Regions from separate parts of the Mycobacterium kokjensenii genome, predicted to be linked through region 1. Evidence: predicted binding sites of a transcription regulator. Region 1 holds the regulator's gene; the other holds the start of a gene.

What was found. The regulator LexA, encoded in region 1, represses DNA repair genes until DNA is damaged. The targets are predictions, from matches to a motif close to CGAACANNTGTTCG.
Region 2: RCP38_RS17445 (HNH endonuclease signature motif containing protein) is a predicted target of LexA. The motif match lies at 9,767-9,780, and genes of this name have one in related genera.

The regions. Positions count from the first base shown of each region.
Region 1 is NZ_OY726394.1:2,475,514-2,487,065, reverse strand. It holds gene RCP38_RS11525 (DEAD/DEAH box helicase) at 1-1,063, shown strand, start outside; gene RCP38_RS11520 (acyl-CoA dehydrogenase family protein) at 1,151-2,311, shown strand; gene RCP38_RS11515 (sunset domain-containing protein) at 2,543-4,612, shown strand; gene RCP38_RS11510 (nuclear transport factor 2 family protein) at 4,613-5,065, opposite strand; gene lexA (transcriptional repressor LexA) at 5,068-5,748, opposite strand; gene RCP38_RS11500 (LysM peptidoglycan-binding domain-containing protein) at 5,961-6,470, shown strand; gene nrdR (transcriptional regulator NrdR) at 6,614-7,078, shown strand; gene RCP38_RS11490 (peroxynitrite isomerase) at 7,116-7,601, shown strand; gene RCP38_RS11485 (proteasome assembly chaperone family protein) at 7,618-8,592, opposite strand; partial or broken gene sthA (Si-specific NAD(P)(+) transhydrogenase) at 8,768-10,182, opposite strand; gene RCP38_RS11475 (DUF4192 domain-containing protein) at 10,323-11,381, shown strand; gene RCP38_RS11470 (metal-dependent transcriptional regulator) at 11,394-11,552, opposite strand, start outside.
Region 2 is NZ_OY726394.1:3,722,696-3,734,247, reverse strand. It holds gene RCP38_RS17505 (HhH-GPD family protein) at 1-82, opposite strand, end outside; gene RCP38_RS17500 (carbonic anhydrase) at 81-716, shown strand; gene RCP38_RS17495 (hypothetical protein) at 810-1,574, shown strand; gene radA (DNA repair protein RadA) at 1,580-2,983, opposite strand; gene RCP38_RS17485 (copper chaperone PCu(A)C domain-containing protein) at 3,033-3,587, opposite strand; gene carD (RNA polymerase-binding transcription factor CarD) at 3,836-4,324, shown strand; gene ispD (2-C-methyl-D-erythritol 4-phosphate cytidylyltransferase) at 4,356-5,021, shown strand; gene ispF (2-C-methyl-D-erythritol 2,4-cyclodiphosphate synthase) at 5,018-5,494, shown strand; gene RCP38_RS17465 (hypothetical protein) at 5,522-6,322, opposite strand; gene cysS (cysteine--tRNA ligase) at 6,449-7,858, shown strand; gene rlmB (23S rRNA (guanosine(2251)-2'-O)-methyltransferase RlmB) at 7,859-8,800, shown strand; gene RCP38_RS17450 (glycerophosphodiester phosphodiesterase family protein) at 8,797-9,693, shown strand; gene RCP38_RS17445 (HNH endonuclease signature motif containing protein) at 9,811-11,130, shown strand; gene RCP38_RS17440 (SLC13 family permease) at 11,224-11,552, opposite strand, start outside.

The DNA of each region.
Region 1 (11,552 bases):
CAGCGGGCTGACGGTGACCACCATCTTCGGGGGAGTCTCGCAGAACCGTCAGGTCAGCGCGCTCAACGCCGGGGTGGACATCGTGGTGGCCTGCCCGGGGCGCCTGGAAGACCTGATGAAGCAGAAGCTGATCACGCTGGACGCGGTGCGCGTCACCGTGCTCGACGAGGCCGACCACATGGCCGACCTGGGTTTCCTGCCCGGCGTCACGCGGATTCTGGCCGCGACTTCGGAAACCGGTCAGCGCCTGCTGTTCTCGGCGACCTTGGACAACGGCGTGGACAAGTTGGTCCGGCGGTTCCTGCGGAATCCGGTGTCGCACTCCGTCGACGAGATCGACGCACCGCCGCCCGCGATGACCCACCACGTGTTCCACGTGTCTGGTCTGCAGGACAAGAAGGAACTGGTGCAGCTTCTCGCGTCGGGAACCGGACGACGAATCCTGTTCCTGCGCACCAAACATCAAGCCCGAAAGCTGGCCCGGCAGTTGACCGAATCCGGTGTGCCCTCGGTCGATCTGCACGGCAACCTGTCGCAGCCCGCCCGCGAGCGCAATCTTGCGGCGTTCACGACCGGTGACGTGCGGGTACTGGTCGCCACCGATATCGCCGCCCGCGGTGTCCACGTCGACGAGGTCGAACTGGTGGTGCATGTGGACCCGCCCGCCGAACACAAGGCGTATCTGCACCGGTCCGGGCGTACCGCACGGGCCGGCAGCGCCGGTGACGTCGTCACCGTGGTGCTGCCCGAACAGCGGCGCGAGACCCAGATGCTGCTGCGGCGTGCCGGGATCACCGTCGCCCCGCAACAGGTCGGTGCAGACTCGGAACCGGTGCGCGATCTGGTGGGGGAGGTCGCGCCGTTGCGCGCGCCCGCGCCGGTGGCACCGAAGACCGCACCGCCGGCCCGTGCCCGGACCGCGGACAACGCCTCCGGCCGCCCGGGCCGTCCGCGACGTCGTCGTGGCGGTGGTAGCGGCGGTGGCGCCCCGCAGCAGGGCGGGCAGACCGATGCCCGACGCCGGCAGCGCAGCGGGTCCGCGGGGCGGCGCCAGGCGGGGTAGCGGCCGGCCGACGGCAACCACCGCTTCGCCCAACCATCCGGTTGGTCTATTCTCGTCGGAAAGTTCCCCTCGACCGGAGGTCAGGCAATGAGCGCCGCAGTCAAATACCAGCGAACCCTGTTCGAACCCGAGCACGAACTGTTCCGGGAGTCCTACCGGGCCTTCCTGGAGCGGCACGTCGCGCCGCACCACGACCAGTGGGAGAAGGACAAGATCGTCGACCGCTCGGTCTGGCTCGAGGCGGGCAAGCAGGGCTTCCTGGGCATGGCGGTGCCGGAGGAGTACGGCGGCGGCGGCAACCCCGACTTCCGCTACAACACGATCATCACCGAGGAGACCACCGCCGGTCGCTACAGCGGGCTCGGCTTCGGGCTGCACAACGACGTATGTGCGCCCTACCTGCTGGAACTGTGCAACGAGGAGCAGCGGAAGCGCTGGCTGCCGAAGTTCTGCACCGGTGAGCTGATCACCGCGATCGCGATGACCGAGCCCGGCACCGGCAGTGACCTGCAGGGCATCAAGACCCGCGCGGTCAAGCAGGGCGACCACTACGTGCTGAACGGGTCCAAGACGTTCATCACCAACGGCATCAACTCCGACCTGGTGATCGTCGTCGCCCAGACCGACCCGGAGAAGGGCGCCCAGGGCTTCAGCCTGCTGGTCGTGGAGCGCGGCATGGCGGGCTTCGAACGCGGCCGGCACCTCGACAAGATCGGCCTGGACGCCCAGGACACCGCCGAGCTGTCCTTCACCGACGTGCACGTCCCGGTGGAGAACCTGCTCGGCGAGGAGGGCATGGGCTTCATCTACCTCATGCAGAACCTGCCGCAGGAGCGCATCTCGATCGCGATCATGGCCGCCGCGGCCATGGAGGCCTCGCTGGAGCAGACCATCCAGTACACCAAGGAGCGCAAGGCGTTCGGCAAGCCGATCGGCAGCTTCCAGAACAGCCGGTTCGTGCTGGCCGAGCTGGCCACCGAGGCCACCGCGGTGCGGATCATGGTCGACGAGTTCGTCCGACTGCACCTGGACAAGAAACTGACCGCCGAGCAGGCCGCGATGGCCAAGTGGTACACCACCGAGAAGCAGGTGCACCTGATCGACCGCTGCCTGCAGCTGCACGGCGGTTACGGATTCATGCGGGAATACCCCATCGCGCGGGCCTACCTGGACTCGCGGGTGCAGACGATCTACGGCGGCACCACCGAAATCATGAAAGAGATCATCGGGCGCAGCCTCGGCGTGTAGCAGCGGGACTCCGACGCAACAGCGGAGTGTGTAGCAGGGCATCTTAGGGGGTGCGACCAGCGTATTTGGTCGCACCCCTTGCTCTGTTCGGGGGCGTGGATTCGGCATCATTTCGGCATCGGGTAGGTATCTGTTTTCGCAATACCCATGACATGGCTTCGAAATTCAGGCCGATTGCGGGAAAGTCTTAGCCGGAAATATTTGCGTCGATATTGATGCCTGGGAGGGCTGGTGACTAGTCGGAAAGATCGGTTCGACAAGACGGCGGTGCGCATGGCGCTCGGCCTCGCGGCGACGGTCACCGTGCTCTTGTCGGTGCAGACGGCCGCGGCGACACCCGACGGCGATGCCCATGACGCGATCACCGCGGCATGGCAGTCCGCCGGCGGTGACGGTTCTCCGCTGGGAGCGCCCAGAGGTGAGGTGCACCCCGCCGGAATCGGCTTCGCGCAGGACTTCGCCGGTGGCACCATCTACTTCACCCCGGAAACCGGCGCCAAGACCCTCTACGGCGCGATCCTGGACAAGTACGAGTCGCTGGGCGGCGCGGCGAGCGCCGGCCTGGGCTTCCCCAGCAGTGACGAGGTACCGGGCCTGGTGCCCGACAGCCGGGTGGCGATCCTGTCCGGCGCCGACAATCCGGTGATCTTCTGGACACCCGAGCACGGCGCACACGTGGTGCGCGGACCGATCAACGCGGCCTGGGACAAACTGGGCAGCTCCACCGGAGCACTCGGGGTCCCGGTCGACGACGAGAGCTACGAGGGCGCTGTCGTCACCCAGAAGTTCAGCAACGGCGTGCTGTCCTTCGACAGCGCGACGAAGACGTTCACCGCGGTACCCCCGGAATTGGCGGCGCAACTCGCCGACCTCGCCGCCCAGCCCGACCCGGCGGCGGCCATCGACCAGGCCTGGCGTGCCGCCGGCGGGCCGTCCGGGCAGCTGGGCGCCAAGCAGGGCGATGAGTACGCGATCGGCGAAGACGGCGCGGGCCAGGACTTCGCCGGCGGCAAGGTGTACTTCAGCGCCGCGACCGGTGCCGGCGTCGTCGACGGTGAAGTCTTGGACAAGTACGAGTCGCTGGGCGGCCCGGACGGCAGCGATCTGGGATACCCGATCACCAGCACCGCCGACGGCGCCTTGAGCGGCAGCAGGTTCAGCGCGTTCTCCGCCGATGACGAACCGGTGATCTTCTTCAGCCCCGACAACGGCGCCTTCGTGGTCCGCGGTGCGCTCAAGGCCGCCTGGGACAAGCTCGACGGCGCCACCGGCAAGCTCGGTGCACCGGTCGGTGACCAGAGCCTCGAGGGGGATGTGACCTCGCAGAAGTTCACCGGCGGGACGATCTCCTGGAACCAGGCCACCCGTACCTTCAGCAGCGAGCCGGCCGACCTGGCGAAAGGTCTGTCCGGGCTGCAGATTCCCGGGATGACGCTGCCCGACGGCAGCTCGACCACCGCGACCGGCGCGGGCGACGAGACGCGCTGGAATTGGATGTGGGTGTTGATTCCGGTCGCCGTGCTCGCGGTGCTCGGCGTGTTCGCCGGTGCGGCCATGTGGTGGCAGCGGCGGCGGGCGGTTGTGGTGCCCGAGAGCACTCCGGTGGCCGCGCCGCGGCCGCCGACGGCGCCGCTGCCGACCACCGATGACTACGACTACGACGACGATGACGAGCGGTGGGCGCACCACGACGCACGCGGGGACTACCAGGACTCGCGTGAGGACTACCGCGAGTCGCGTGAGGACTACCGCGACGAGACGCGGGAGAACGAGGGCATGGTCCGGTTGCCGAGCCGCTACGGCACCTCGACCTACGCGCCCGAGCCCGAACTGCCGTCGGCTCCCGACGCGCCGTGGCTGCACTACGGCGACCACGAGGCCGAGGCCGAGGCCGAGGCCGAACTCGACGATGACGACGACACCGACACGGCGCCGACGCGGGTGGTGGCCGAAGAGGACTTCGGCACCGGTCGTCATGCCGTGGGCCACGCGAGCGCGCCGAGCGAATCGCCGGCCTTCGGGGGTGGCGAATCGTATCCCTACGGGTCTGCCGCGGAACCCCGCGGGTTCGGCGGTGCTGCCGAGCCGCGCGCGTTCGGTACCGAGGAGTCGGTCCATCCGGTGATGCACCTGCCGCTCGACGACCCCTACCAGCAGCCCGCGGGTTATCCGATCAAGGCGAACATCGGCTCGGGGCTGTACTACACCCCGCAGAACGCACTGTATGAGGACACCCTCGCCGAGATCTGGTTCGCCACCGAGGACGCCGCGCGGCTCAACGGTTTCACCAGAGCGAACTGATCACTGCAGCGGCAGCGGAAGGTTGTGATCGCGCCGGGGCCGAGGACCGAAGATCCGCCGCTGCTCGGCGGTGATCGCGATGTCGTCGATGCTGGACTCGCGGCGGCTCATCCGGCCGTCTGATGCGAACTCCCACAGTTCGTTTCCGTAACTGCGCCACCACTGGCCGTGCGCGTCGCGGCATTCGTACTGATAGCGCACCGCGATCCGGTTGTCCTGGTAGCACCACAGTTCCTTGCGCAGGGCGTAGTCGAGTTCAGCGGCCCACTTGCGGCTCAGGAACGCCTCGATCTCGGCGCGCCCGGTGATGAACTCATCCCGGTTACGCCACACCGAATCCTCGGTGTAGACCGACGCAACACGGGCCGGATCCCTTGTGTTCCAGGCATCTTCAGCGGCTTGCACCTTGCGTCGCGCCGATTCCTCGTCGAAGGGCGGGCAGGGCGCGAACATGGTCAGATCTTGCGGATGACGGTGACGACCTTGCCCAGAACCACCGCGTCGTTGCCGGGAATCGGGTCGAACACCGGATTGTGCGGCATCAACCACACCTGGCCGCCGGTGCGTTTGAAGGTCTTCACGGTGGCCTCGCCGTCGATCATGGCGGCCACGATGTCGCCGTTGTCGGCGACGTTCTGCTGGCGCACCACCACCCAGTCGCCGTCACAGATGGCCGCGTCCACCATCGACTCGCCCACGACTTTGAGCAGGAACAGCTCGCCTTCGCCCACCAGCTCGCGGGGGAGCGGGAAGACGTCCTCGACGGCCTCTTCGGCCAGGATCGGCCCGCCCGCGGCGATTCGGCCGAGGACCGGGACGAAGGTGGGCTCCGGCAGGGAGTCCGAGCCGGCGAAGTCGGTGCGCTGTGCCGTCTCTGCGACGGTCGTGTCGTCATGGCCGCGGACGTCCACGGCACGCGGCCGGTTGGGGTCGCGGCGCAGATAGCCCTTGCGCTCCAGGGTCCGCAGCTGATGGGCGACCGACGAGGTCGAGGTCAGTCCGACGGCATCACCGATCTCGCGGATGCTCGGCGGGTAGCCCCGCTCGTTCACCGACGCGCGGATGACGTTCAGGATGGTGCGCTGCCGGGCGGTCAGCGCGGAGTCCGGGCCCGCAGAGTTGCTGCTGTCACTCATAGCGGCGAATCTAGTCGCACGACCGAGAAATATCAAACATGTGTTCGAGACGTGTCGTGCGGGCGTTCGAACGCGGCGGGGTGATGTCGGGGGTGTTCGCTAACGTTTTCGATAACGATTCGATCAGGTGTTCGACATCGAACGTCTGATCGATTAATCTTCGAACAGTCGAGCGAAAAGGGTCGCCGACGCCGAGTGAGGGAGAACCGCGCATGATGCTCATCGACACGATTGCCCCGGGCTTCGAATCTTCCGAATCGTTCGAGGCCGAGCCGATCCTGGTCCATCGCGGTCGCATCACCTCCGGTCGGGCGCAGCCGGTGCGCACCCGTGCGGCGCGGCCGGTCCGGTCGCGGCCGGCGGTCGCACCACTGCAGTACCGCGGAACCGGGGTGCTGATGTCGCGGACACCGCACCGGCCGCAGTCGGTCCGGGCCATCACCCCGGGAACCACCGTCGTGCTGGCCCTGGTCGCCGCGGCGATCACGGTATGGCTCGGGATGATCGTGCAGTTCGGTGCGCCGGTGGCCGCCGGTGACTCCGCGGTGCCGGACCGGCTGGGCGTCGTACGGGTGCACAACGGGGAGAGCCTGCAGCACTTGGCCACCCGGGTGGCGCCGGACGCGCCGACGGGTCAGGTCGTCGAGCGCATCCGGGAGCTCAATGCTCTGGATTCGGTGGTCCTGGTCGCCGGACAGACGCTGATCGCCCCGTTGGGCTGAGATCGGTGTCGACGCTTCGGGGGCTTGCGGGCACTGCGGGGTACGACTGTCGAGCCGCGCAGGTACGCTCGCAGTTGTCCCAATTGCCCCGGGTTCCCCAGCTGTCGGGGGAGCCGGGTTCCCCGTACGGCGAAGGAGCGGTGATGCACTGCCCGTTTTGTCGCCATCCAGACTCCCGAGTGGTGGACTCCCGCGAGACCGACGAAGGCCAATCGATCCGGCGGCGTCGTTCCTGCCCGGAATGCGGCCGGCGGTTCTCCACCGTGGAAACCGCGGTGCTGGCCGTGGTCAAGCGCAGCGGCGTCACCGAACCGTTCAGTCGCGAGAAAGTGGTCAGTGGAGTCCGTCGGGCCTGCCAGGGTCGCCAGGTCGACGACGATGCACTGAACCTGTTGGCCCAGCAGGTCGAAGACGCGGTTCGTGCGGCGGGCTCGCCCGAGATTCCCAGCCACGAGGTGGGCCTGGCGATACTGGGCCCGCTGCGTGAACTCGACGAGGTGGCCTATCTGCGGTTCGCGTCGGTGTACCGTTCGTTCTCCTCGGCGGCCGACTTCGAACGGGAGATCGAGGCCCTGCGCGAACATCGCGAAGCACCGTCCGCCGGTTGAGCCGTGCCGGCCTGCGACGCGCATTAGGCTGGCGTTCATGGCACCCGAGTTGCATCCCAATCTTGCCGAGTTGGCATCGCTGCTGGGGACCTGGTCGGGTCGGGGGCGCGGGGTGTATCCCACCATCGATTCGTTCGACTACCTCGAAGAAGTGGTGTTCTCCCACGTCGGCAAGCCGTTTCTGATCTACGGACAGAAAACGAAGTCGGTCGCAGACGGGCTGCCCCTGCACGCCGAGACCGGATACCTACGGGTGCCCGAGCCCGGCCGGATCGAATGGATTCTGGCGCACCCGAGCGGGATCAGTGAGATCGAGGTCGGCAGCTACACGCGAACCGAGCACGGTATCGACCTGGAGATGTCGGCATCGACCATCGGGCTGGCCCCCAGCGCCAAAGAGGTCAGCGTACTGAGCCGTCACTACCGCCTGACCGGCGACGAACTGTCCTACACCCTGGACATGGGTGCGGTCGGCCAACCGGCGCAGAACCACCTGGCGGCGGCGCTGCGCCGGACCGGCTGAGACCCCGCGGCGGCGCTCAGTCGTCGTCGCGGTTCTTCTTCGCCTCCTGGGCCAGGAATCGCTCGAATTCGGCACCGAGTTCGTCGGCGCTGGGCAGTTCCTCGTCGCGCGCCAGCAACGAGCGGTTCTGCTGGGCGTCGAGGAACGCGTCGTACTGGCGTTCCAGTGTCGCCACGACCTGCGCGACTTCGGCACTGGCCGCCACCTGCTCGTCGATTTTGGCGCGAATCTCGGCGGCCGCGGAGTGCAGTTCGTCCAGCGGCAGGTCCAATGCGCCGGTCACCGCGGCCTGTTTGAGCAGCGCCGCCGCCGCTTCCGGATAGTCGGTCTGGGCCACGTAGTGCGGCACGTGCACGGTGAAGCCGGCCACCTCGTGGCCGTGCTGGGCCATCCGGTACTCCAACAGGTTCGAGGCGCTACCGGGGACCTGCACCTCGGTGATCCACGGGGTGAAGTCGCTGATCAAGTCCCGGTTGTTGGAGTGCGCGGTCAAGGTCACCGGCCGGGTGTGCGGAACCGCCATCGGAATGGTGCCCAATCCGATCGTGCGGCGCACGCCGAGTTGCTCGGCCAGCAGACGCACCGCGGTGATGAAGCGTTCCCACTTCAGGTCGGGCTCCATGCCCGCCAACAGCAGAAACGGTGTACCCGCGCTGTCGCGCAGGGCGTGCAGGCTTAGCTCCGGCTCCTGGTAGTGGGTGAAGTGATCCGTTTTGAACGTCATCACGGGCCGCCGGGAGCGGTAGTCGAGCAGATCGTCGATCGCGAAGGACGCCACCAGTTCGCTGTCCAGGGCGGTCTTGAGGTGACGGGCAGCCAACCGGATGGCGTGGCCGGCATCGGAGAAGCCCTCCAGGGCGTGGATCAGGACCGGCCCCTCGCCGTCGGCGGACATCAGCTGCGGCGCCGGAAACTCCAGCTCGTACATGCCGCTCTGCTGAGCCTGGTACTGCCGGTCCCGGTCGGGACCATGGTCCGGGTAATCGGCCATCGCCTTCGCCTCCTCGTCGTGCGGATCCACGGCACGGATCGCATTATCTAGTGTCCCTCACCGGGGGCAGGCACCGAAAACGGTGCGCGCATGTGTTCGACAACGTACGGGGTCGCCCCGGGCATTCCGCGGCGGGGATGTGTTCGCTCAGCGATGAAAGCGCCCGGCCGCGACGTCAACTGCGGAACTGCTGCAAGGCACGCATCTTGTTCATCACATCCAGGGCGGCGTTCTTGTAGGCCTCGGAGAACGTCGGATAGTTGAACACCGCGTCGACGAGGTATTCCACCGTGCCGCCGCAGCCCATGACGGCCTGGCCGATATGCACCAGTTCGGTCGCATTGGTGCCGAAGATGTGGACGCCGAGCAGCGCCAGGTCCGTCGTCGACACCAACAGCTTGAGCATTCCGTAGGAGTCGCCGGCGATCTGCCCGCGGGCCAACTCCCGATACCTGGCCACCCCCACCTCGTAGGGAATCGCCTTGCGGGTCAGTTCCGATTCGGTCGCGCCGACGTAGGAGACCTCGGGGATCGAATAGATCCCGATCGGTTGCAGGGCGGTGATCCCGTCGGTCGGCTCGCCGAACGCGTGGTAGGGGCGAGCCGGCCCTGCTCCATCGAGGTGGCGGCCAGCGCCGGGAATCCGATCACATCACCGACGGCGTAGATGTGGTCCACCGACGTCCGGAACATTCCGTCGACGACGATGCGACCCCGTTCGTCGGTCTGCAGCCCGGCATTGGCCAGTTCGAGGTGGGCGGTGTGTCCTTGGCGGCCGGCCGAGTACATCACCGTCTCCGCCGGAATCTGCTTGCCGCTGGCCAGCGTGGTGACCGTGCCGTTCGGGCTCACGTCGACGGCGGTCACCTCCTCGCCGAACCGGAAGGTCACCGCCAGATCCCGCAGGTGGAATCGCAGGGCCTCGACCACCTCCGGGTCACAGAACTCCAGCATCGATTCGCGCTTCTCGACCACGGTGACCCGCGTTCCCAAGGCGGCGAACATCGACGCGTACTCGATACCGATGACGCCCGCGCCGACCACCACCATCGACGACGGGATGAACTTCAGGTCGAGAATTCCGTCGGAGTCCAGCACCCGTTCCTCGTCGAAGGTGACCCCGGACGGTCGGACGGGTTTGGTCCCGGTGGCGATCACGATGTGATCGCCGGTGATCGTGGTCGTCTCGGTTCGGCTGTGGCCGTCGATGACGATCGTGTGCGGGTCCGCGAATCGGCCGTGACCGAGCAGGAGATCGATGCGGTTGCGCATCAACTGGTTGCGCACCACCTCGGTCTCCTTGCCGATCACATATTGGGTGCGTGCCAGCAGGTCGGCGGGGGTGATCTTGTCCTTGACCCGGTAGCTGGCGCCGTAGAGATCACGCTGATTCATCCCGGTCAGGTACAGCACCGCTTCACGCAGGGTCTTGGACGGAATGGTCCCGGTGTTGACACAGACCCCGCCGATCATCCGGCCGCGCTCGACGACCGCGACGGACTTTCCGAGCTTCGCCGACGCGATGGCCGCCTTCTGCCCGCCCGGACCGGAACCGATGACGATGATGTCGTACTCCCGCTTCGCATCCATGACACTGACAATTACGCGACTTCGCCCTGTCGTGCACGGCGATCGCGATCTGTTCACAGTTGACGGTTCATCCACAGAGACGTGGCCGGCGGCGCTCGGTGGTGCCCCCGATGACGGGGGTGGTCGTCACCGTTGCGGACATGACGACAAAACAAACGGAATTCACACTCAACCGTCCCGGTGCGCTGATCGCCGCACTGCCGGCCATCCTCGGATTCGTCCCGGAGAAGTCCCTGATCCTGGTCTCGGTCGACGGTGGCGAACTGGGCTCGGTACTGCGGGTCGACCTCACCGAGGAACTCGCCGACAACGTCGGCCGGCTCGCCGAGGTCGCGGCGGCGGCCGCCCCCGCCGGTGCGATCGCGGTGATCGTCGACGGGCAGGGCGCGCGCTGCCCGGTCTGCAACGATGAGCACCGCCGGTTGGTCGACGACCTGACCGAAAGCCTGTCCGATCACGACATCGTGCTGCTCGCCGCACACGTGGTGGACCGGGTCGCCCGCGGCGGCCGGTGGCACTGCCCCGACGGCTGTGGTGCCGGCGGCCCGGTCGACGATCCCGACGCATCGCCGCTGGCCGCGGCCGCGGTCTTAGAAGGGCGGCGGCTCTACGCCCGGCGCAGTGATCTGCAGGCGGTGATCACGCCCGACAGCCCGGGGCGCTGCAGTGCGGTGGCCGAGGCGATCGACGACTGCGCGGCCGACCGTGCCGCGGCGGGGGAGGACGGGTCGCGGGAGCGGGCTCGCCGCGACGTCGAACAGGCGCTGGACGTCATCGTGGCGGTGGCCGACGGCCGTCCACCGACCGACGTGGAGGTGGCACGGATCGGCTGCGCACTCACCGACGTCCGGGTTCGGGATATCTTGTGCGCGTTGGCGATCAGTGATTCGGCCGCCGACTCGGAGCGCCTGTGGTCGGTGGCGGCGCGGGCTCTGCCGCAGCCGTGGCGGGCCGAGGCACTGGTTCTGCTGGCGTTCAGCGCCTACGCGCGCGGTGACGGGCCGTTGGCCGGGGTGTCGCTGGAGGCTGCGCTGCGGGCCGTGCCGGAGCATCGGATGGCCGGCCTGCTCGATACCGCGCTGCAGTCCGGGTTGCGACCGGAGCGGGTCCGCGGACTGGCCGAGACCGGCTATCGGTTGGCGCAACAGCTCGGGGTGCGGCTACCGGAACGCTGCGGGCTCGGTCGGCGGGCCGGCTGATGCGGTGCCGTGTCAGACCTTCTGCACCTTCACGGCGTGCGCCATCTCGAACGGCAGGCTCACGTCGGTGTGCCCGGGCATCACGATGGTCACGCCGTCGTCTCCGTCGGACTGCACGGTGACCCGCGCATCGGGCACCACACCGGCCTCCTTCAGCCGGGTGATCAGCTC
Region 2 (11,552 bases), 1.2 Mb from region 1:
CGACGGCGAACCAGCCCAGTAGGTCGTCGGCATCGATGCTCACCGCGCGGCCGCCGCCGATGCAGTGCAGAATGATGGACATGCCCAACTCGAACCCGGTCTCAGCGTGGAAGGCACTCAAGGAGGGTAACCAGCGTTTCGTCGCCGGTAAGCCCAGCCACCCCAGCCAGGGGGTGGCGCGTCGGGCCGCACTCGCCGAGGGGCAGAAACCCACCGCGGTGGTGTTCGGCTGCGGCGACAGCCGGGTAGCCGCGGAGTTGATCTTCGATCAGGGCCTGGGCGACATGTTCGTGGTGCGCACCGCCGGCCACGTCATCGACTCGGCGGTGCTGGGGTCGATCGAATTCGGGGTGGAGGTGCTCGACGTCCCGCTGATCGTGGTCCTGGGTCACGACAGTTGCGGTGCGGTCAAGGCCGCGCTGGCCGCGCTCGACGACGGCGAGGTGCCGGGCGGCTTCCTGCGCGACATCGTCGAGCGGGTGGCCCCGTCGATCATGCTGGGCCGCCGCGACGGCCTGCGCGGCGTCGACGAGTTCGAAGCCCGCCACGTCAGCGAGACCGTGACGCAACTGGCGACCCGGTCCACGTCGATAGCCCAGCGGATCGCCGCCGGTTCGCTGGCCATCGTCGGCGCCACCTATCACCTCGCCGACGGGCAGGTGACGCTGCGCAATCGGATCGGTGACGTCGGCGACGTCGGCGACATCGAGGACTGAGAACGGCCGAATAGTCGCCGAAGGTCACAACGCGGCAACGACACGCCGGGACGGATCGGACAACTCGCGCGGGGCGCGACCTACCGTGAGAGCGTGCTCGATTTGGAACCGCAGGGTCCGCTGCCTTCGCAGATCTATTGGCGACGACGTGGCCTCGCGGTGGGTATTGCACTCACCGTGATCGCAGTGGTCTCGGCCATCTTCTTCTTCGCCTCACACAGTGGCGGCAGCAAGACGGCCGACGCGAAGAACACGTCCACCTCCGCCGGCGCCAAGCCGCAGGGCTCGTCGCCCGAAGAGGTCAAGACCCCGGTGGTCCCGCCGGCGGAGCAGGCACCGCCACCGTCGGCGACCCCCACCGCCGCGGTGACGCCGCCGCCGGTGCTCAAGGAGGGCGACGACTGCCCCGATTCGACGCTGGCGGTCAAGGGCCTGACCGGTCCGCAGTACGCGCTCGGAGAGCAGCCCCAGTTCACCATGGTCGTCACCAACATCGGTCTGGTCGCCTGCAAGCGGGATGTGGGCGCGGCGGTGCTGGCCGCCTACGTCTATTCGCTGGACAACCAGCGGTTGTGGTCGAACCTGGACTGCGCACCGTCGAACGAGACCCTGGTGAAGACCTTCGACCCGGGCGAGCAGGTCACCACCACGGTGACCTGGACGGGCATGGGTTCGGAGCCGCAGTGCCCACTGCCGCGACAACCGATCGGGCCGGGCACCTACAACCTCGTCGTCCAACTGGGCAATCTGAGATCGGCGACGGTGCCGTTCATGCTGACCGAGGGTGCGCCGGATGCGCCCCCGCCGGTGGAGGAAGTACCGCCGCCGCCGGCGGACGCGCCGCCGCCCGGCAACTGATCGGGCTAGTCGCCGTCCAATGACCGGGGCGCCGGCCGACCGGTGCGCCGCCCCGCGATATCGGCCAGGTGGCGCAGCGCCGCGCCGATATTGGCGGCCGCGACGGTGCGCAGGCCGCCCACCGCGGCCGGGGCGCTCGGCGGCGTCAGCGCCGTGGTGAACCCCAGTCGGGCCGCTTCGGCGAGCCGGCGGTCCATACCGTTGACCGGTCGCAGATCGCCGGCCAATCCGACCTCGCCCACCACGACGGTGGTCGCGGGCAGCGGCAGTTCGGTGTAGGCCGACGCCAGCGCCACGGCGACCGCCAGATCGGTCGACGGGTCGGTCAACCGCATCCCGCCGACCGTCGACAGGTAGATGTCGCCGGCCGCGATCGGCAGTTTGCCGTGCTTGTCCAGTACCGCGGTGATCATTGCGGCGCGGGCGTGATCGATCCCGCTGACCGCCCGGCGCGGCGAGCCGCCCGACGGCGTGGCCAGCAGGGCCTGCACCTCACCGATCAACGGGCGCTTGCCGTCCAGCGCCACCGTGATCGCGGTGCCCGCCACCGGTTCGCTGCGCTGCTCGAGGAAGAGCCCGGACGGGTCCGCGATGCCCTCGATACCGTTGTCGTGCAGCAGGAAACAGCCCACCTCGTCGGTGGCGCCGTAACGGTTCTTGACCGCGCGCACCATTCGCAGCACCGAGTTGCGGTCGCCTTCGAAGTGCAGCACCACGTCGACGAGGTGCTCCAGGGAACGCGGGCCGGCGATCGCGCCGTCCTTGGTGACGTGCCCGACCAGCACCAGTGCCACATCGGCGGCCTTGGCCGCGGCGGTCAGTGCCGCGGTGACGGCACGTACCTGGGTGACGCCGCCGGTCACGCCGTCGGTGTCGGAGGCGGCCACGGTCTGCACCGAGTCGACCACCATCAGGGACGGCCGTACCGCCGCGATGTGGCCGAGTACCGTCTGCAGGTCGGATTCGGCGGCCAGATAGATCTCGTCGTGGCTGGACCCGGTGCGTTCGGCCCGCAGCCGGATCTGCCCGGCGGATTCCTCCCCGGACACGTACAGTGCCCGCCGTCCCGCCAAGGCCCAGCGATGGGCGACTTCCAGGAGCAGCGTGGACTTTCCGACGCCGGGATCACCGGCGAGCAGGGTGACCGAGCCGGGCACCACGCCGCCGCCCAGCACCCGATCCAGTTCGGCGACGCCGGTCGGTTGGGGCCGCGCGGAACCCACGGCGATGGAGCTGATCGGAACCGCGGGGCGTGCCGGGGTCGCCGGTCGCAGGCCGCCGGCCGCCGGTGCCGCCTCGGCTACCGGGTCGATACCGCCCCAGCTACCGCATTCCGGGCAGCGACCCACCCATTTCGCGGTGGTGTTCCCGCATTCCGAACAGCGATAGAGCGAACGTGCCTTGGCCACTCGGCGACCGTAACGGGTCGGTCCGACAGTGCCGGTCGAGGCGCCGGGGTCAGTGGTGGTGCGAGACCGGTCCGGCCGAGATCGGCACCTGCAGGCTCACCTTGCCGGCGTTCTTGAAGTTGAAGGTGAACTCGTAGGTGAGTCCGTTGCGGATCTCCTGGTCCAGCGTGACCGTCGCCGATGCGGTGTTGGCGTCGGCGACCTCGGGCAATGCCTTGGCCGCGGGTGCGGTCGGCAGGTCCGGGCCGGCCGGGGTACCGACCACCAGGACGCCGTCGACGGGCACCGTCTTGGCCCCGGTCAACGGCGACACCTTGCCGATCGGGGAGGTGATCTCGGTCAGTTCGTCGGGGGTCTGTGTCGACTGGTTGGTGACGACGAAGACCAGGTCGACGGTGTCGCCGGGCTCCAGGGCGTCGCCGGACTGCACGGCCTGGATCTGCACGTCGCGCAGTGCCAGGTCGCCGACGTCGGCCGCGCTGCCGTTGACCGCGGCCGCCTGGTCGGCGGTCTGCGAGTACTGGCCGGTGCCGCACGCGGCCAGCGCGGTGGCGGCGACAAGTCCGATAGCGGCCTTCTTCAAGGCACTGTTGAACCGGTTCACGTATGGTCTCCTGCTCGGCTGGCGCGGCTTGTGACTATGCACTGTAGTAGCAACCCGGTTGCGGCGGTAGCGCAGGGTTCCGGGTCGCCCGCAACCGCACCGACCTGCCCCGATCGGGCCGCGCCATGCATGGTTAGCGCTTGCTGTCAACCCCCCTCGGGGCCCTGCGATGCCCCTGACCTGCACCGTTGGTGGTCCGGTGTCGGCGGGCCGTGTTAGCATGGGGTAGCGAAAGGGGCTCAAATCAGATGATCTTCAAGGTCGGAGACACCGTCGTATATCCACACCACGGTGCAGCGTTGATCGAGGCGATTGAAACCCGGACCATCAAAGGTGAGCAAAAGGACTACCTGGTCCTCAAGGTTGCCCAGGGCGACCTCACCGTTCGAGTTCCCGCTGAAAATGCTGAGTACGTCGGTGTGCGTGACGTTGTCGGCCAGGAAGGCCTCGACAAGGTTTTCCAGGTGCTGCGGGCTCCGCACACCGAAGAACCGACCAACTGGTCGCGTCGTTACAAGGCCAACCTGGAGAAGCTCGCCTCCGGTGACGTGCACAAGGTAGCCGAGGTGGTCCGCGACCTGTGGCGTCGTGACCAGGAGCGTGGCCTGTCCGCCGGCGAGAAGCGGATGCTGGCCAAGGCACGTCAGATCCTGGTCGGTGAACTGGCCCTGGCCGAGAACACCGATGACGCCAAGGCCGAGACCATCCTCGACGAGGTACTCGCGGCGGCGTCCTGATCGCAGTACCGGTGAGATTCCGAGGGAATCTATGCCAAGCACGGTAGCCGTGGTTCCGGCCGCGGGATCGGGTAAGCGCCTGGGCGCCGGAATCCCGAAGGCTTTCTTTCTGCTCGGCGGGCACACCCTGGTCGAGCGTGCGGTCGCGGGTCTCCGGGATTCCGGGGTCGTCGACCGCGTGGTGGTCGCGGTGCCGGCCGGCCGCACCGATGAGGCCAAGCTGATCCTCGGCGAGAGCGCCACCGTCGTGGCGGGCGGTGCCGACCGCGTCGAGTCGGTCCGATTGGCGCTGGCCGCCGCCGGCGAACCCGATTTCGTGCTGGTCCACGATGCGGCTCGCCCGTTGACCCCGTCGTCGCTGGTGGTCCGTGTCGTCGAGGCGCTGCACGCGGGACACCGCGCCGTGGTACCCGCGCTCCCGGTCGCCGACACCATCAAGGCCATCGATGCCAACGGCGCGGTGCTGGGCACGCCCGAACGGGCTGGGCTGCGGTCGGTGCAGACACCGCAGGGATTCGCCGCCGACTTGTTGTTGCGCGCCTACCAGCAGGCGGGTTCGGGCGACCGATTCACCGACGACGCCTCGATGGTCGAGCACATCGGCGGCCAGGTCCAGGTGGTCGAGGGAGATCCGTTGGCCTTCAAGATCACCACCGGCCTGGATGCGGTACTCGCCGAGGCCCTGGTGAATCGGTGAGCCTGCTGCCCCGGGTGGGCCTGGGCACCGATGTCCATCCGGTGGAGCCGGGCCGGCCCTGCTGGCTGTTGGGGTTGTTGTTCCCCGACGCCGACGGCTGCGCCGGGCACTCCGACGGCGACGTGGCCGTACACGCCCTGTGTGACGCGCTGTTGTCCGCGGCGGGGCTGGGAGACCTGGGCTCGGTGTTCGGCGTCGACGATCCCCGCTGGGCCCGCGTAACGGGTGCCGTGATGCTCGGCCACGTACGCGATCTGCTCGACGAGCACGGATTCGTGGTCGGAAACGCCGCGGTGCAGGTGATCGCCAACCGGCCGAAGATCGGGCCGCGCCGCGGCGAGGCGCAACAAGTCCTGACCGAACTGCTCGGCGCACCGGTGTCGGTGTCGGCGACGACCACCGACGGACTCGGACTCACCGGCCGGGGAGAGGGCCTGGCCGCGGTCGCCACCGCGTTGGTGGCGCCGCGTTAGGTCAGGCGGGGAGAGCGGGAAAGAGGCTTAGCCGCAGAGGCCGAGGAAGGACAGGCCCAAGCAGACGCCGTCGCCGGCCGCCTGGGTGCCGATCTCGGTACCGGTCTCCGCGGCGATTCCGGGGAGGTCGCCCGCCAGGCTGGAGGCGAGCTCGCCGGAAATGTCACCCGCGGCGGCAGCAGCAGCGTCGCCCACGGCGTTGCCGACTGCGTCCGTGCCGTCGATCAGGGCACCGGGGTCGAGGAAGTCCGGGGTCAGGCCTTCGCCCAGGTTGAAGGGCAGGTCGGCGGCGGTGGCCCCGGCGAAATCGGTCGCCGCGGACGAGCCGGCTACCGCGGCACCGTCGGCGGCCAGATCGCTGGCGGTGACAGCGCCGGCGGCCGCACCCGAGGTGGCGAGGCTGGTCATCAGCGGGGTCGCCAGCGGCATGGCCATCATCGGCGCGTACATCGCCATCATCGGGGCCATCATGGCCAGCTGCATGCCGATCTGGGGGCCCATCGCGGCCATGCTGGCGGTGCTGACACCGGCGCCGGCGGTGGTGGCCTGACCCATCTGGTCGGCCTGCTGCTCGGCCATCTGCCGCTGCTGCTCGTCCTGAGCCTCTTGGGCGTTCTGCATCATGTCGTGCTGGCCCGGGGCGAGCTCCTGGGCGGGGGCGAGCTGCTGCTCGTCCGGAGGGGTCTGCTGCACCGGCGCCGACACCAGTTCCGCGGGCTGCGGCTGCTGCTGGTTGTTGTTCGGCTCATCGGCGTACGCCGTCGCGGGACCGGCAATTGCAATTGCAGCGAGGAATGCTCCGGAGGCTGCGACCAGACGTTTGCTCACTGCCGCAATATATGCCACCTTCCAGCACCTGTCCAACGATGCGGCCTGAGGCGACTGTTTCTGAGAAACACCTGGTAAAGGCGGGTGTGGAGGTTATGGTTCTGGCGCCCGGTAAGCTGGCCCGTCGTGACCGATCGCCCCAGCCTGCGGCTGCACGACACGGCAACCGGCGCCGTGCGTGATTTCATCCCGCTGCGGCCCGGCCAGGTGTCCATCTATCTGTGCGGTGCCACCGTGCAGGCCGCCCCCCACATCGGCCACGTCCGCAGTGGCGTGGCGTTCGACGTGCTGCGTCGCTGGCTCACCGCCCGGGGCTACGACGTCGCGTTCGTGCGCAACGTGACCGACATCGACGACAAGATCCTGACCAAGGCCGCCGCTGCGGGCCGGCCCTGGTGGGAGTGGGCCGCCACCCACGAGCGGGAGTTCACCGCCGCATACGAGGCCCTGGGCGTACTGCCGCCCTCGGCCGAGCCGCGCGCCACCGGTCACATCACCCAGATGGTGGAGCTGATCGCGCGCCTGATCGACACCGGCCACGCCTACGCCGGCGACGGTGACGTCTACTTCGACGTGCTGAGCTACCCCGACTACGGGCAACTGTCCGGGCATCGCATCGACGACGTGCACCAGGGCGAGGGCGTGGCCACCGGCAAACGCGATCCGCGGGATTTCACGCTGTGGAAGGGCGCCAAGCCCGGTGAGCCCAGTTGGCCGACGCCGTGGGGGCCCGGCCGGCCCGGTTGGCACCTGGAGTGCTCGGCGATGGCGCGGGCTTACCTCGGCGCCGAGTTCGACATCCACTGCGGCGGTATGGACCTGGTCTTTCCGCATCACGAGAACGAGATCGCGCAGAGCCGCGCGGCCGGCGACGGGTTCGCGAACTACTGGCTGCACAACGGGTGGGTCACCCTGGGCGGCGAGAAGATGAGCAAGTCGCTGGGCAACGTGCTGTCGATGTCGGCGGTGCTGCAGCGGGTCCGGCCGGCCGAGTTGCGCTACTACCTGGGCAGCGCCCACTACCGGTCGATGCTGGAGTTCTCCGAGACCGCGCTGCACGACGCCGTCAACGCCTATGCCGGCATCGAGGACTTCCTGCACCGGGTCCGCAGTCGGGTGGGCGCCGTCGACCTCACCACCTGGACGCCGAAGTTCGCCGCCGCACTCGACGACGACCTGTCGGTGCCGATCGCGCTGGCCGAGGTGCACCGCACCCGCGCGGAGGGCAACCGGGCGCTGGACTCCGGCGACCACGACGGCGCATTGGCGGCCGCGGGTGCCATCCGGGCGATGATGGACGTGCTGGGCTGCGACCCGCTCAACGAGCGCTGGGAATCGCGGGACCAGGAGTCGGCGGCGCTGGCGGCGGTGGACGTGTTGGTGCGCGCCGAACTGGAACGCCGGGAAACGGCTCGCGCGGAACGGGATTGGCAGTTGGCCGACGAGATCCGCGGGAGGCTCAAGGATGCCGGCATCGAGGTCACCGATACCGGGGACGGTCCACAATGGTCACTGCTGGTCGAAGGGGCTGAGTAGATGGCCGGAAACTCCAAGCGCAAGGGTGCGGTCCGCAAAGCGGGCACCAAGAAGGGCCCGACCGTCGGTTCCGGTGGGCAACGTCGCCGCGGGCTCGAGGGCCGCGGTGCCACTCCGCCGGCCCACAAGCGCGAGTACCACCCGGCCGCCAAGGCGGCCAAGGCCGCGGCTAAGCAGCGTGCCTACCGGACGGCCAAGCGGGCCGACGAGAGCGAGACGGTGCTGGGTCGCAACCCGGTGCTCGAGTGCCTGCGCGCCGGGATCCCGGCCACCGCGCTGTATGTGGCGCTGGGCGCCGAAGCCGATGAGCGCCTGACCGAATCGGTAACCCGCGCAGCAGATTCCGGGCTGCCGATTCTCGAGGTTCCGCGGTCCGACTTGGACAAGATGACCACCAACGGACTGCATCAGGGCATCGCGCTGCAGGTTCCTCCCTACAGCTACGCCCATCCCGACGATCTGTTGGACGCCGCGCGTCAGGACGCGGCTCCGGCCCTGCTGGTCGCGTTGGACAACATCTCCGACCCGCGCAATCTGGGTGCCATCGTGCGGTCGGTGGCGGCGTTCGGCGGGCACGGTGTGGTCATTCCGCAACGCCGGTCGGCTTCGGTGACCGCAGTGGCATGGCGGACCAGTGCCGGTGCGGCGGCACGGATTCCGGTCGCGCGGGCGGCCAACCTGAACCAGACGCTCAAGGCGTGGGCGGACCGCGGCCTGCAGGTGGTCGGACTCGACGCCGGCGGCGACACCGTCGTCGACGAGTTGGACGGCACCGGACCGATGGTCGTGGTCGTCGGCTCCGAGGGCAAGGGCCTGTCCCGGCTGGTCCGGCAGAACTGCGACGCGATCGTGTCGATTCCGATGGCCGGTCCGACCGAATCGCTCAACGCGTCGGTGGCCGCCGGCGTGGTGCTGGCCGAGATCGCCCGCCAACGGCGGTGATTCGCCGCGCAGTCGCGGCGGCCGTGCTGTTGGCGGCTGTGTCGGGGAGCCTGGCCCCGGCGTCCGGCGCGCAACCTTCCGGGTTCGACCTGCAGGCGCATCGCGGTGGCCGTGGCGAGACCACCGAGGAATCGCTGCGGGCGTTCGCCAAATCCCTTGAATTAGGTGTCAGCACACTGGAGTTGGATGTCGTGCTGACCCGCGACGGTTTGCCGCTGGTCTGGCATGACCTCTCGATCGAATCGGTGAAATGCGCCGACACGGGTCCGGTGTTCGCCGGCGATCCCGACTATCCGTACGTCGGCAAGCGGGTGGGGGAGTTGGACCTCGCCCAGATCCGCACCCTGGACTGCGGGTTGCCGCAGCCCGAGTTCCCGCACGCGGAAGTGGTGGCCGGCAACAAGATCGCGACGCTACCGGAGGTCTTCGCGCTGGCCCGTCACACGGGTGTGCGCTACAACGTCGAGACCAAGGTGGATGGCGAGAATCAGCAGCGGCTGGTCGAGGTGATCCTGGCGGCGGCGCGTGCCGCGGGAACGCTGGGCGACGTCGAGGTCCAGAGCTTCGACTGGCGCACGCTGGCGTTGGTGCGTGCGATCGATCCGACGGTGCCGCTGGTCGCGCTGTGGGAGCGGGGATCCGATCCGATCGACGGGGCGGTGGCGGCGGGCGCAGACATCGTGTCGCCGGACTACGCGGTGGTGGATCGGAAGTTCGTCGAGCGGGCGCATGCGGCGGGGTTGTCGGTCATTCCGTGGACGGTCAACGACCCCGCAGTGATGCGCGAGCTGATCGCCGTGGGCGTCGACGGCATCATCACCGACTATCCGAGCAGGTTGCGCACCGTGCTCGCCGAACTGGGCATGCCGCTGCCCGGGGGTTATCGGGTGTGATCTCCCCACGCGTCGACTGTCACCGATGTCCTGAGACATCACGCCTTGCGGGCGGCGGAAATCCGAGTAGCATCGAACATATATTCGATTAATGTCATCGCTCGGAAGGTACCCGCCATGGACGCTACCGATCTCGAAGCCTTCGTCGATCGGCTCATCGGCGACCTGACTCCCGCCTGCGGGGTGCAGCGCGGACTGTCTGCACTGCTCAACGACCCCCGCCGCGACTTCGATGAACAACCACTGCTGGCCGCACTGCGGGCCGCGGTGACGTTGGGCAATCTGATCGATCACCTGATCGCCTCGGCGGTCGCGGCCGCCGAGCGCCTCGGGATCCCCGCACGCAAGCATCTGCGATCCGGCGCGGACCTGCTGATCGGGCTCGGTGTCGCACCGGCCGTGGCGTACCGGTCTGCGCGAGTCGGGCGAGCCGCCCCGCAACTGGCAGCACTCACTCGAGCCCAGCGCCTGGGAGCAGTGGGCATCGAGTTCGCCGATGCCGTCGGTGTCGGGATCGGCCACGTCGCCGACCGCGTCGGGCTATCCGATGACGAGGTCGCGCGACTGGTCACGAAACTGATGATCGAGACCACCCCGGCCGCAGTAGGCAGAAAAGCCCGGGCGATCGCCATCGCCGCAGCGCCGACCGCACCTTGTGAAGGCTCGGTGCCGGTGGCCGAGGACGCCGCGCTTAATGAGATGACGCTGACCCACGACCGCGACGGCCGGATCAAAGCCAGTTTCGACCTCGACGTACTCACCGGCGAAGAACTGCACGCCGCCCTGGACCCCCTGTGTCGGCCGGTACCCGCCCCCGACGGCTCCTCGGATCCCCGCACCACCGCCCGGCGCCGCGCCGACGGATTCGGCCAACTCATCCGTGACTACCTATCTGGTTCGGGGCGCCCACAATCGGGCGGAGTGCTACCGCATGTCACCCTTGTTCGACCCACCCCCGCCGCGACCGTGGCAGGGACCCCACCGGTGGACATGCTCGGATTCACCGGCCCGGTCAGCATCCCCACCGCCGAACTGATCTCCTGCGACGCCACCGTCGACGCCGTGCACGTCGATGCCCACGGCGCACCCCTGGACGTGGGACGTAGTCAACGATTGTTTCCTCCCAAGATCCGCAAAGCGCTGACCGTCCGCGATCAGGGATGTGCTTTCCCCGGCTGTGGCAGACCCGCTTCCTGGTGCGATGCCCACCACATCCGCCCCTGGACTGCTGACGGGGTGACCAGCCTCGACAACGGGGTACTGCTATGCCGGCGCCACCACACCGTCATCCATCACGACGGCTGGCAGGTCTACCTCGGCGCAGACCGTCACCCCTGGTTCATCCCGCCACCAGACCCGAAGCACCCCCGCAGAAAATCCGACCACCTACGCGCACACGCTCGCCGGACCCTGACGCCTCTGCTCACCGCAGCCTGACCCAAAAGCGAACATTGACAACACAACAGAGACAAAGCGGCGTTACGTGGCGGGCATCGGTCGTGTCGGCCGAGGCGGGCCGTGGGGATGGCGTCAAACCCCCAACAGGCGTGCACCGGCCCACAATGCCAGCACTGCTGCCAGCAGGGTGGCCGGCACCGTGCACAGCCCCAGGCGGGTGTACTCGCCCACCCCGGCCGTCACCCGATGCCTGCGCACCACCCGGCGCCACAGCAGGTTCGACAGCGATCCGGTGTAGCTGAGATTCGGTCCGATGTTGACCCCGATCAGCACCGCCAGCACCGCGATCGGGCCGCCGGGGGCCACCAACGGCGCCAACACCAGCGTCGCGGGCAGGTTGTTGACCACGTTGGCCAGTACCGCGGCGACTGCCGCGATCCCCAGCAACGCCGGCAGGCCCG